DNA from 4 places in the Herbaspirillum sp. WKF16 genome. Region 1 is predicted to be linked to each of the others. Evidence: predicted binding sites of a transcription regulator. Region 1 holds the regulator's gene; each other region holds the start of a gene.

Region 1 (3,300 bases):
TCCAAATTGGCAATGGCCGCCGCGGTATCGGCGAAGTCGTTGAATTTCTCGCCCATGTCAAACACGCGGAATTCTTTGGGCAAGCCATTGAGATCCTTGGTGGGGTGGCCTTTTTGCAGGGAAATGAAGTCGATGCCGGGCAGCCTGAACAGCGGTTCCATCTTGGATAGCGGAATTGACCGGCGGCGGTCGTTTCCGTGTTCGGGGTTGCCGCCCCAGACGATGCCTACGCGCAGTCGCGCTGAGGGGCTGTGGCTCTCGATCAGTGTACGGTAGGTCTCCTTCAGGCCTGGATCGGCTGACAGATATGATGGCCATGCGGGGATGTCGGCGACCGTGTTGGTACCGCAGGCCAGCGGCAGGCTCATCAATACATAGGCGCAGTCGCAGGGCGGCAGGGGGTCTTTTTCCCGCACCAGGGTGACGTCGGGCGAATAGGTCTGGAACAGGCGGTAGAGCGGATCCTTGACGTGCAGCGCCACGCGCGCGCCTTGCTCCTGCAGCAGGCGCACGTAGCGCACGAACTGGATGCTGTCGCCGAAGCCCTGTTCGTGCATCAGCAGGATGTACTTGCCGGCCAGGGAAGATTCTCCATCCCACTTCGGAATGAGATTGAACAGCTTGTGGATCAGCCGGTAGACGTCGGAACGCTCGCGGGTGATCAGGCGGCTTTCATGATTTTCCCAGCCGGCCTTGAAATTGCCTTGTAGCAACTGGCTCAACGCGATGTTGTGGCGGGCCGTCGAATAGTTCGGCTTGTAGCTCAGCGCCTTCTCGAAACACTCGATAGCTTCCCGGAGCTGGCCGTTGTCATGCAACACGGCGCCGAGGTTGTTGAGCGTCAGCACGTGGCGCGGATCGATGTCGAGCGCCTGCCGGAACAGCGACATCGCGGCTTCATGAAGGTCGTTGTTGGCTGCATAGCTGATGGCCAGCTTGGCGTAGCTGTTTGGATCCTTGGGGGCGAGCTCGATGATCTTGCGGTAATGCTCGTGCGCCTCGGTGGGCTCGTTGAGCTTGATGTAGGTGTCTGCGATCTTGTTGTGGGCGTAAATGTCGGTTGGATCCAGCAGCAGGGAGGTTTTGTAGGATTCCAGTGCTTCCTTGTACATGGCCATCGCATGGAAAGCTTCGCCCAATGCGGTGTGGGATGGCGCGAAGGCAATATCCAGCTCCAGCGATTTCAGGATCGTGGCGACAGCCTCCGGGAAGCGGCGGCCGTCGATCAGGGCGCGTCCCAGGTGCGACAGCGGGCCTGGTGCATCCGGCTCGCGCTTGACCGCATCTTCGAAATAGGCGATCGATGCGTCGGGATCGTTTTTCTCATGCAGGGCGTTGGCCAGGCCGACGCGGGCATCGCGGTATTCTCGGTTGTGGCTGATGGCAAGTTCGAACAGCTTGACCGATTCGTCGATGCGATACTGCTTGAGGACGGCATTGGCCAGGCTGGTGATGTACTCCGGGTTCTCGGGGTCGGCGTCGACGGCGCGACGCAGATAGCTTTCCGCTTCAGGGAAGTTTTCTTCATGCATCGCGATGAGGCCGCGCGCATTGTTGGCGTAGACCAGTTTGGGGGCGCGTTTGAGTACGGCCTCGCACAGCGCCTTGGCCTCGTCCGTCTTGTGGTCGTCGAGCAGGTCAAGGCAGCGGCGTACGTCCAGCAAGTCTTGCAGTTGGGGCTGGCTGGTGGTGGGCGATGATTTGGCACTGCTCTTGCGCGTCGACATCAAAGGTTCCTTGCATGTGATGAGGGTGTGCGCCATCAGGGCGCAATTCGTTAGGTTCGCATGATATGCGTCATCGCGTGCGCACGAAAGTGTGAACAGAACGCAAAAAAGCCTTGATTTGGGAAATGCGCGCGCTGAGGTTCGGCTGCGACGCTGTCGTTGCGGTGCCGGAGCGGGTGGCCGGGCGGGAGGGGGGGCGACATGCCCGGCGTACCGGGCATGTCGGGAGGTCCTGGCTTACCAGCTGCGCAGCAAGCCCACTGCCAGGCCTTCGAGCGTGAAATCCTCGGTGTCCGGGGAGACGATGATGGGTTCGAAATCCGGATTTTCGGGCAGCAAGGCGATATTGCCGCCGGTCTTCTGGTAGCGCTTGACGGTGACGTCGTCGCCGAGGCGAGCCACCACAATCTGTCCGTTGCGTGCTTCCCCGGTTTTCTTGACGGCCAGGATGTCGCCGTCCAGGATGCCGGCGTCGCGCATGGACATGCCGCGGACCTTCAGCAGGTAGTCGGGGCGGGCAGAAAACAGCGCGGGATCGACCTGGTAGTTCTTTTCAATGTGTTCCTGCGCCAGGATGGGCGAGCCGGCCGCCACGCGGCCGACCAGCGGCAGGTTCAGCTGCATCAGCGCGGGGTGGGGCAGCGCCATCTGGCGGGCGGCCTGGGCCAGGCCGGCGCCGGATTCGCGCAGGCGGATGCCGCGCGAGGTGCCCGGTGAAATCTCGATGGCGCCCTTGCGGGCGAGCGCCTGAAGATGCTCTTCGGCGGCGTTGGCCGAGCGAAAGCCCAGTTCGGAGGCGATCTCTGCGCGCGTCGGGGGGAAGCCGGTGTTTTCGATGGCGTTCTTGATCAGGTTGAGGATCTGTTCCTGGCGCGCGGTGAGCTTGAGCATGTCGGATGCCTTTCTTTGGAGGAAGGCTGTTTGTATGAACAGTCTGTATTTTTATACAGGTGCAATCTTTGTGTCAACGGCAACATGCGCGACGCAGCGGATTTTTTCAGTCACGCCGGTACGCGCTTTGCCTCCCGCGCTCTATTTATATAGGCGACGAACGGAAATGTCGGCTGGCGGCCGCAGAAGGGGCCGCCAGCATTGCTGTTCCAGCGAAAACCTTGTATGATTGCCGGCTTTCCTCTTCCCACACTCGTCTTGACGCCGAGGTGGGCGTTTTGTCAATAGTCCAAAAGGAGTCTACATGCGTCATTATGAAATCGTATTTATCGTCCACCCGGACCAAAGCGAGCAAGTGCCGGCCATGATCGAGCGTTACAAGGGCATCGTCACCACCCGCGGCGGCAAGGTGCACCGTGTCGAAGATTGGGGCCGTCGTCAACTGGCTTACCAGATCCAGAAACTGGCCAAGGCACACTACGTCTGCCTGAATATCGAAGTCGACAGCGAAACGCTGGCCGAAATCGAAACCGGTTTCAAGTTCAACGACGCCGTCCTGCGCCACCTGACCGTCAAGATGAAGAAGGCCGAAACCGGTCCTTCGCCGATCCTGAAGGCAGTGCAGAAGGAAGACGCGGCCAAGAGCCGTACCGAAGCGCCGGCAGCCTGATCGGCTGTGCGA
Region 2 (3,300 bases), 1.4 Mb from region 1:
TGCGCCTGGGCCTCGCCACCGGCCAGCTCGGGCACGCCCAGCGCGATGCGGACCTTGTTCTCGATCTCGCGCGCCAGTTCCGGGCGCTCCTTCAGGAAGTTGCGCGCGTTGTCCTTGCCCTGGCCGATCTTCTCGCCGTTGTAGCTGTACCAGGCGCCGGACTTCTCCACCACCTTGTGCTCGGAGCCGAGGTCCAGGATCTCGCCTTCGCGCGAGGTGCCTTCTCCATACAGGATATCGAAGTGCGCTTCGCGGAACGGCGGCGCGACCTTGTTCTTGACGACCTTGACGCGGGTTTCGCTGCCGATGACTTCGTCGCCGGACTTGATCGAACCGGTGCGGCGGATGTCCAGGCGCACGGAGGCGTAGAACTTCAGCGCATTGCCGCCGGTGGTGGTTTCCGGGTTGCCGAACATGACGCCGATCTTCATGCGGATCTGGTTGATGAAGATGACGGTGGTATTGGTGCGGTTGATGCTGCCGGTCAGCTTGCGCAGCGCCTGCGACATCAGGCGGGCCTGCAGGCCGGGCAGCGAGTCGCCCATGTCGCCTTCGATTTCAGCCTTGGGCGTGAGCGCCGCCACGGAGTCGACCACGATCAGGTCGACCGCGCCCGAGCGCACCAGGGCGTCGGTGATTTCAAGCGCCTGTTCGCCGGTGTCGGGCTGCGAGATCAGCAGGTCGGTCAGGTTGACGCCCAGCTTTTGCGCGTAGGTGACATCCAGCGCGTGCTCGGCGTCGATGAAGGCGCAGGTGCCGCCCAGTTTTTGCATTTCGGCAATGGCTTGCAGGGTCAGCGTGGTCTTGCCCGACGACTCCGGGCCGTAGATCTCGACGACGCGGCCGCGCGGCAGGCCGCCGACGCCCAGGGCGATGTCCAGCCCCAGCGAGCCGGTCGACACGACCTGGATTTCCTCGGCGACGCTGCCGTCCTCCATGCGCATCACGGAGCCCTTGCCAAACTGCTTTTCAATCTGCGCCAACGCGGCGGCCAGCGCTTTACCCTTTTCAGAGTTGTTCGCAGCTTTTTTGTCGTCCATAAATCTCTCTCGGCAAAAGGTCGTGAAGAATTGTCGTACAGGAAAGGTATTGCCTGATGCACCTGCCGCAGCCGGGCATGTTGCCGGGCGCCGCAGATCAACTAGGCAGTACTGTATAAAAAAACAGTGATTCGCGCAAGCGTTTTTGCGCGATAGTTGGAGGGCGCAATTATAAGAGACCCCGGGGATTACAGCGGCAGGGGACGAGAAAGAATGATGCAGGCCCGGCCAAAAACCGGCACACTCGCTGCTTCCCGAGAAATGCACAAGGATTCGGCCCCTATCTTTGCTAGGGATTCATGCCGAATTGATATACATTTCGGCTTAGCAATATAACGAGATAAATAAGACTGTTTTATAGACTGTTGTCATGAGTTTAGTTCCCTTTAGCCATATCAGCGCCCTACGCAGCCTGATCATCGACGACATGCCGACGATGCGCCAGAACATTCGGATGCATCTCGGCCAGCTCGGCGTGACCAAGGTAGACCAGGCAGCCACGCCGGACGAGGCGATTCGTTTCGTGCAGGCCGGAACTTACGACCTCATCATCTGCGACTACAACCTGAACAAGGAAAGCAACGGCCAGCAATTGCTGGAGTTCTTCCGCACCCAGAACATGCTCTCGCCGACCTCCATGTTCATCATGGTGACCGCCGAGAGCGGCTACAACCTCGTTGCCAGCGCCGCGGAGTTCCAGCCCGACGCCTACATGCTCAAGCCGCTGACGGCCAGCCGCATCGCCGAGCGCGTCGATCGCCTGCTGGAGAAGCAGCACGCCATGCTGCCGGTGACCGAGAAGATGAAGCGCAAGGATTTCGCCGGCGCCATCATCGAGTGCGACACCGTGCTCAAGAACGCGCCCAAGTGGATCGTCGAGATCATGAAGACCAAGGGCACGCTGCTCATCGAGCAGCGCCGCATCGACGAGGCGCGCGAGGTCTACGCCCAGGCGCTGGGCATGCGCGACGACCTGGTGTGGGCCAAGATCGGCCTGGCCCGCTGCAACATCGTGGCCGGCCAGCTCAATGACGCGCGCACCATCGTCGAAGACGTGCTGGCGCAAAACAAGCAGTTCATCGCCGCCTACGACCTGCTGGCGCAGATCGACGAGGCGCAGGGCAACCAGGAAGGCGCGCTGGCCGCGCTGACGACCTCCTCCGAGATCATCCCGTCGGCGCGCCGCAGCCGCCTGGTGGGCGAAGTGGCCTACCGCAGCGGCCATCTCGACCAGGCGCGCGAAGCCTACGACCGGGTGCTCAAGCACACCAAGGGCTCGCTCACCGCGCAGCCCACCGACCTGCTGTCGCTGGCCCAGGTGCACGTCGACAGCGGCGATCCGGACCAGGCGCTGCGCCTGCTGGAAAGCGCCCCGCGCCGCTACGAGGAATCCAGCGTCTTCACCTCGGCCCAGGCCGCGGTGCAGGCCCAGGCCTACGTGCAGCTGGGCGACACCATCTCGGCGCAACAGGCCTTCGAGACCGCCAAGCAAGCCGCCGGCAAGGATATCTCCGAAGTGGCCACGCTGGCGCTGGCCAAGGCCGCCTTCTCGATGGGCAAGGACGAGGAAGGCGCCAAGCTGATTGCCGACGCCATCAAGTCCGATCACGAGAACAAGACGCTGCAGACGCTGGCGCGCAAGGTACTGGCCGACACCGGCAAGACCGCGCTGGCCGAGGAGCTGATCGACGGCGCCGTCAAGCACTGCATGAGCATCATCGCCGAGGCCAACGCGCTCATGCGCAGCGCCAAGCCCGACGAGTCGCTGGTTAAGCTGGAGGAAGCCCTGGCCAGCATGCCGGAGAACACCGGCGTGCTGCTGGCGGCGGCGCAGCTGCACCTGCTGTGGATGAGTCAGCGCGGCTGGAACGACGAGTACGTCAAGCGGGTACGGCGCTATCTGGCCACCCTGGACCGCCTGATTCCGGGCAACGACCGTGTCGCCAAGATGCACAAGTTCCTGCGCGACACGCTGAGCAAAGTAGCCCCCAAGAGCTGACCATGGATCCCAAGCTTGCCGCGATCATCATTCACGACATCAAGAACTCCCTGGGCGTGCTGGAGGGCGAGCTGCGCCGTCTCTCCGACGACGTGCCGCGGGTGCAGCAGGCGCACGTCACCTGCCTGGCCCTGCAGGAAAAGCTGATCGCCTTCCTGACCCTGTACAAGGCCGACTCGCAGGGACTGCGCGCCCAGGTCGAGGCGGTCTCGCCGCTGGACTTCCTCGAAGCGCTGCTGCGCGAACAGAGCGTGGGCCGCA
Region 3 (3,300 bases), 200 kb from region 1:
ATGCCGGAGCGCATGCGCGTCGGCGCCTACATGGGCCTGTTGCTGCTGGTCCTGTTCAAGATGACCGTTTGAGCTGCTCTTGGGCTCGTTCCAGCCTCAGAACAGGTCCAGCTGCCCCGCGTTGCGCTGCCGCTGCTCGCGCGGCGCCGGCGCCAGCAGCGGCCGCCGGAACTGGCTGGCGTCGAGCGTGGCGAAGGCGCGGTTGCGGTGGCTGATGCCCAGGCGCTGGCTGGCCTTCTCGAAGCGCTGCTGCAGCAGGTCGGCCCAGACGCCGGCGCCGCGCATGCGGGTGGCGAAATCGGCGTCGTAGTCCTTGCCGCCGCGCATGTCCTGGATGCGGTTCATCACGCGCGCGGCGCGCTCGGGGAAATGCGCCTGCAGCCACTGCCGGAACAGCGGGCTGACCTCCCATGGCAGGCGCAACACGATGTAGCCGGCCTGCCCCGCGCCGGCGTCGATCGCCGCCTCCATCACGCGTTCGAGATCGGGCTCGGTGACAAAGGGAATCACCGGTGCAATCGACACGCTGACCGGGATGCCGGCCTCGGCCAGCGTCCTGATGACGCGCAGGCGGCGCGCCGGGCTGGCCGCGCGCGGCTCCAGCGTGCGTGCGACGGCCGGGTCGAGCGTGGTGATGGTGACGGCGGCGATGGCCTGGCGCTTCGCCGCCATTGCCGCCAGCAGGTCGATGTCGCGCTCGATCAGCGCGGACTTGGTGATCAAGGCTACCGGGTTGCCGCAGTCGTGCAGGATCTGCAGCACGCGGCGCGTAATCCGCAGCTCGCGCTCGATGGGCTGGTAGGCGTCGGTGTTGATGCCCACCGTGATCGTGTCCGGTTCATAGGACGGCTTGGCCAGCTCGCGCAGCAGCAGTTCCGGGGCATTGGTCTTGGCCACCAGGCGGCTTTCGAAATCCAGCCCCGGCGACAGGCCGAGATAGCTGTGCGAAGGCCGCGCGAAGCAGTAGACGCAGCCGTGCTCGCAGCCCCGGTAGGGATTGAGCGAGACCGAGAACGGCAGGTCCGGCGAGCGGTTGCGGCTGAGGATGGACTTGGCGGTTTCCTCGGTGACGATGGTCTTGAGCCTGGCAGGCTCTTCCGCTTCCGGCGCCGCGGCGTCCTCGCCTTCGGACGGCGCGGACGGCGCGAACCGCAGCGCCTGCCAGCCGTCGTCGAACTCCTCGCGGCTGACCGAATCGTAGCGTCCGCGCAGGTTGGTGACGGCGCCGCGGCCCTTGAGGGGGGCCTGCTGGCGATGGATGTAGGTCTCGGTCGTGAGCGTGGCGTCGTCGTCCGAAGGCGGCTTGGGCTGCTTGGGGAAAGGCGCGGCGATGCCTTCTGGAAACCTGGGGAAACGCGATGAGCTGGACATGGCGGAGTGGATGATTACTGTATATATAAACAGTATTTTGCCCGCCCCAGCCGGCGCCTGCAAACCCTGTTTCAATTTTCCCTTGCCGCCCTGCCAACATCGCGCGCGACCATGCCGGTAGCGTGCGGATTAATCGGTTATGCTTGGACGCACAGTACCGAATACAAAAAATCGGACAGGGGGAACAAAGAACCGTCGGGTTCCTACGTTCCAAGGAGACAACGATGCAATACCGGGAAAACCGGCCAGGCGGCGCCGGCGCGGCGCTGTCCCATGGCCCCGTGGTGCAGGCGGCGGCCGACGGCGCGCTCGACCTGCACGTCATCGAACGTTCGCACCAGCGCAGCTCCTCCTACGGCCTCACGCGCGCCCAGCGCCCCGACCTGTCCACGCTCTCGCGCGCGGACCTGGCGCTGGCGCTGCAATCGAGCCAGGCGCTCTCCAGCCATGCCAAGCCGGTCATGGAGACGCTCTACGACCAGATCCGCAATACCCACAGCATGGTGATCCTGTCGGACGCCGAGGGCACCATCGTCCACACGCTGGGCGACAGCGACTTCCTGGCCAAGGCCGACCGCGTGGCGCTGGGCGCAGGCGGCCGCTGGTCGGAACAGCTGCGCGGCACCAACGCCATCGGCACGGCGCTGTTCGAGCAGAAGCCCACCATCGTGCACGCGCAGGAGCACTACCTCGACGCCAACCGCTTCCTGACCTGTTCGGCCGCGCCCATCTTCGACCATCGCGGCCAGGTGCTGGGCGTGCTAGACGTCTCGGGCGAATGCGGCGGCTTCCACAAGCACACCCTGGCGCTGGTGCGCATGTCGGCGCAGATGATCGAGAACCAGCTGCTGGCCGGCAGCTTCCCCGATTGCATCACCCTGCACTTCCACAGCCGCCCGGAATTCGTCGGCACGCTGGTCGAGGGCATCGCTACCTTCGCGCCGGGCGGGCGCTTCCTGGCGGCCAACCGCAGCGCGCTGTTCCAGCTCGGCCTGCCGCTGGCGGCGCTGCAGTCGCATACCTTCGGCTCGCTGTTCGGCGCGCCGGTCTCGGCGCTGTTCGAGCACTACCGCAAGGCCGCGCCAGGCCTGATGGCGCTCCATCTGCACAGCGGCATCCAGATCCATGCGCGCGCCGAGATGCGGCTGCGCGAGCAGCATTTCCAGAACGCGCGCGACGCCGTAGCCGCCGCGCCGCCCACTCCGCTCCCGGCGACGCCACGCGCGGCGCCCGGCGGCGACGCCCTGCAGGCGCTCGATACCGGAGACGACGCCATGCGCGCCGTCATCGCCAAGCTGCGCAAGGTGATCGGCCGCGACATTCCCATCCTCATCACCGGCGAGACCGGCACCGGCAAGGAGTGGCTGGCCCAGGCCATTCACCGTGACGGCGCGCATGGCGCGGGCGCACCGTTTGTCGCGCTCAATTGTTCGGCGATCCCTGAAAACCTGATCGAGGCCGAGCTGTTCGGCTATGAGGATGGCGCCTTCACCGGCGCGCGGCGCAAGGGCGCGCAGGGCAAGATCGCGCAGGCCCAGGGCGGCACGCTGTTTCTGGATGAGATCGGCGACATGCCGCTGGCGCTGCAGGGCCGCTTGCTGCGCGTGCTGCAGGAGCGCGCGGTGACGCCCTTGGGCAGTGGCCGCGTGATCCCGGTGGATTTCTCGCTGGTGTGCGCCACCAACCAGCCGCTGCGCGAGATGGCCGCGCGCCACGCCTTCCGCGAAGACCTCTACTACCGCATCAACGGCCTGCAAGTGAAATTGCCGGCGCTGCGCGAACGCAGCGACCTGGCCCGCCTGGCCGCGCTGATGCTGGCGCGCGAAGGCGGCCCCGGGGCGCCGCCGTTCGACCTGCCGGCCAGCCAGTTGCTGCTGGCGCATCCGTGGCCGGGCAACCTGCGCCAGCTGGCCAACCTGGTGCGCACCG
Region 4 (3,300 bases), 280 kb from region 1:
GCCATGCCCATCAACTACCTGCGCCGCCTCACCAGCCCGGCCCGCTCCGACACCGCCAACCGCCAGCTGGGAGGCTCGCTGGCCTTCGTGGCCGGGGCGGTCAATGCCGGCGGCTTCCTGGCGGTGGGGCAATACACCTCGCACATGTCGGGCGTGGTGTCGGCGCTGGCCGATGACCTGGCGCTGGGACAGACCATGCTGCTGGCCGCCGGCGCCGGCTCGCTGCTGGCCTTCATGGCCGGCGCGGCAGGCTCGGCGGTGATGATCAACTGGGCGCGGCGGCGGCGCCTGCACAGCGAATACGCCATGCCGCTGATGGCCGAAGCCGGGCTGCTGCTGTGCTTCGGCATCCTGGGCAGCAACCTGGACGGCCATCGATTGTTGTTTGCGCCGGTCACGGTGATGCTGCTGTGCTTCGTCATGGGGCTGCAGAACGCCATGATCAGCAAGATCTCGCGCTCGGAGATCCGCACCACCCACGTCACCGGCCTGGTCACCGACATCGGCATCGAGCTGGGCCGGATATGCTACTGGAAGCTGGCCCCCAAGGCGCCCGGGGAAATGCCGGCCGACGACCCGGTGCCGCCGGCGCGGCGCAAGTTCGCACTGCTGGCATCGCTGCTGATGATGTTCTTCCTGGGCGGCGTGGCCGGCGCGCTGGGCTTCAAGGCGCTGGGTTTCATCGCCATCGTGCCGCTCGCCGCCTTGCTGTTCCTGCTGGCGCTGGTGCCGCTGCTGGACGACCTGTCGCGGCATTGAAAGGCCGCCGCCGGACACAAAAAAAGGCGCTGCGGGCGCCTTTTCGTTTTCTTGTTATCGGTATTGCACATGCTCATGCATGCCGGTCTTCCCGGCTGCCGCGCCGTCGTCGGCTACGCGGCCTGCGATCGCCTGCCGGCGTCGCTCAACCCTGCTGCAAGGGGTTGCGATCGGACTGTTGCGGTTGCTGCTGGGGCTGCTGCGGCTGTTGGACCTGCTGCACCTGCGGCGCGCTCTGGGTCATCTGTGGAGCGGCTACGGCCACACTACCGGCGTCGCCGGCATTGGCGTTCTTGCGGCCATGGCTGTTCAGTCCGCCCTTGCGGCCAGCTTCGCGCGCTTCGGCAGAGGTGAACTCGTGGGCAGCGCCCTTGGCATGGGCTGCCTTGCCTCCCATGCTGGCGATCTGGCGCTGCTTTTGCGGGTCCATCGCTGCGAAGCCGCGGTTGCTGCTGCCCGGGTTTTGTGCATTTGCCATGTCTGACTCCTTTGTCTGATCGGAAAAGTTGGAGGACAGCCGGTGGGCAAGACCCATGCCTTACCCTTGTCTTGCCATGGCGCCGGGTTCATCTCCCGGCATCACGTCGAAAGCGCAAGCCTTCTGTCCACGCCTGCAGTTTAGGAAGCATCCCCGGCAGTAACTATCAGAAGAGTCCATCAGCCCTTGTAGGCGTTGTCTGTAGGAAATGAAGGAATCCGTGAAGATGAGCTTACGAATTCTTATCGTTGAGCTCGAAATCCGTCAAAAGAGGTATGGCTCATCAGCAGGCCGCCGCGCCTCATCGGTGTTTTCCGCTCATCAAGACTTGCCGACAGGAGCGGCGACATCGGCTGACCGCAGCATGCGGCATGCGCCGATAACGCAAGACGGGACGCGCGGCTAACATCGGCCCTGACATCCTCCTCACGCCTCCAGCAAGGCGCAAGGATCAACGCTAGTCTCCGGAGGTTACCTCCAGCCTCCTATTGGGCCGCCCTTGAGCGGCCCTTTTTTTGCCCCTCTGCTTTGTAACTTTTCTCGCCCGGCGCGCCATATACTGTATATTTATACAGTTATCGGATTTTTTCGAACAGCCTCGCTTGCGGCTGTTCCGTACCGCCACTCCATGTTGACGCCTTCCTCACCGGCCCCTGCGCCGGAAGCGATCCATCCTTCGCTCTGGCTGGCGTCCCAGCTGGCGCGGGGCGGCGCGCGCGGCGTGGCCAGCGGATTCCAGGCGCTGGATGCGGAACTGCCGGAAGGCGGCTGGCCGGCCGGCGTGTTGATCGAGCTGCTGCTGCCGCAGGCCGGCATCGGCGAATTGCGGCTGCTGCGTCCCCTGCTGGCCCGGCCGCCGCAACAGCGCGAGCGCCCCGGCGCCGGGCGCATCGCCCTGCTGCAGGCGCCGCATGCGGCCAATGCGCCGGGCTGGACGCACATGGGCGTGGCGGCCTCGCGCCTGCTGCGCTTGCAGGCCGGCAGCCAGGCCGACGCCTGCTGGGCCGCCGAGCAGGTGCTGCGCGCCGACAGCTGCCAGGCCCTGCTGCTGTGGCAAGCCAGGATACGCGCCGACAGCCTGCGCCGGTTGCATGTGGCGGCCCAGGGCGGCAGCACCCTGTTCTTCCTGTTCCGTCCGCTGGCCTGCGCGCGCGAGGCTTCGCCGGCGCCCTTGCGGCTGTCGCTGCGGCCGGCGCCCGACGGCCTGGAAATCGGTTTTCTCAAGCGACGCGGACCGCTGCGCGAGCGCCCCTTGTTCATTCCCCTGACGCCTTCACCGAATTTGCAACGCCATGCCCCTGTGGATCGCCGTACACCTGCCGCTGCTGCAACTGGAAGCCTTTCGCCCGAACTGGCTGGCTGAGGAAGCGGCCGTGGTCTTCGAGCACGACCGCGTCAGCGCCATCTCTGCCCCGGCGCGCGCCGACGGCGTGCGCGATGGCATGCGCCGCGGCGGCGCCCAGCTGCTATCGCCCGCGGCCCACTGGCACGAGCGCGACCCGTTGCGCGAGGCTGCCTTGCTGGGCGAGGCCGCGCTGGCCCTGTTGCAATACACGCCGCAGGTGACGCTGGCCGAAGAGGATTGCGTGCTGCTGGAAGTCGGGGCCAGCCTGCGCCTGTTCGGCGGCATCCGCGCGCTGTGCCGCAAGGTGCGCGTCACCATCGCGCGGCTGGGATTGTCGGCCACGCTGAGTTGCGCGGTGAGCGCCGCCGGCGCCTGGCTGCTGGCGCGTTCCGGCTACGTGCGCACGCTGCGCCCGGCCTCGATGCGGCGCCGGTTGGAACGCCTGCCGGTGGCGCTGTTGCCGCCCGCGCGGCCGCACCTGGAGTGGCTGCACGGCCTGGGCGTGCGCCGCCTGGGCGAACTGCGCCGCTTGCCGCGCGCCGGCCTGCAGCGACGCTGCGGCAAGGCCGTGCTGGAGATGATGGACCGCGCCTACGGCGAGGCGGCCGAGCTGCACCGCTGGGTCGAGGCGCCGCCCGCCTTCCATGCCCGCATCGAGCTGCCCGACCGGATCGACCACGCCGACATCCTCGGCGCCTACGCGCAGCGCCTGCTGGCG

The links. The regulator LexA, encoded in region 1, represses DNA repair genes until DNA is damaged. The targets are predictions, from matches to a motif close to ACTGTATNNNNATACAGT.
Region 2: recA (recombinase RecA) is a predicted target of LexA. The motif match lies at 1,151-1,168, and genes of this name have one in related genera.
Region 3: Herbaro_RS08620 (PA0069 family radical SAM protein) is a predicted target of LexA. The motif match lies at 1,388-1,405, and genes of this name have one in related genera.
Region 4: imuA (translesion DNA synthesis-associated protein ImuA) is a predicted target of LexA. The motif match lies at 1,796-1,813, and genes of this name have one in related genera.

What each region holds. Positions count from the first base shown of each region.
Region 1 covers NZ_CP118632.1:2,127,977-2,131,276, forward strand. Annotated here, with positions in the region: gene Herbaro_RS09785 (tetratricopeptide repeat protein) at 1-1,727, opposite strand, end outside; gene lexA (transcriptional repressor LexA) at 1,965-2,618, opposite strand; gene rpsF (30S ribosomal protein S6) at 2,923-3,288, shown strand.
Region 2 covers NZ_CP118632.1:752,479-755,778, reverse strand. Annotated here, with positions in the region: gene recA (recombinase RecA) at 1-1,040, opposite strand, end outside; gene Herbaro_RS03345 (tetratricopeptide repeat-containing response regulator) at 1,411-3,039, shown strand; gene Herbaro_RS03340 (sensor histidine kinase) at 3,042-3,300, shown strand, end outside.
Region 3 covers NZ_CP118632.1:1,924,196-1,927,495, reverse strand. Annotated here, with positions in the region: gene Herbaro_RS08625 (TSUP family transporter) at 1-72, shown strand, start outside; gene Herbaro_RS08620 (PA0069 family radical SAM protein) at 97-1,371, opposite strand; gene Herbaro_RS08615 (sigma-54-dependent Fis family transcriptional regulator) at 1,596-3,300, shown strand, end outside.
Region 4 covers NZ_CP118632.1:2,409,203-2,412,502, reverse strand. Annotated here, with positions in the region: gene Herbaro_RS10985 (YoaK family protein) at 4-759, shown strand; gene Herbaro_RS10980 (KGG domain-containing protein) at 905-1,237, opposite strand; gene imuA (translesion DNA synthesis-associated protein ImuA) at 1,866-2,600, shown strand; gene Herbaro_RS10970 (Y-family DNA polymerase) at 2,530-3,300, shown strand, end outside.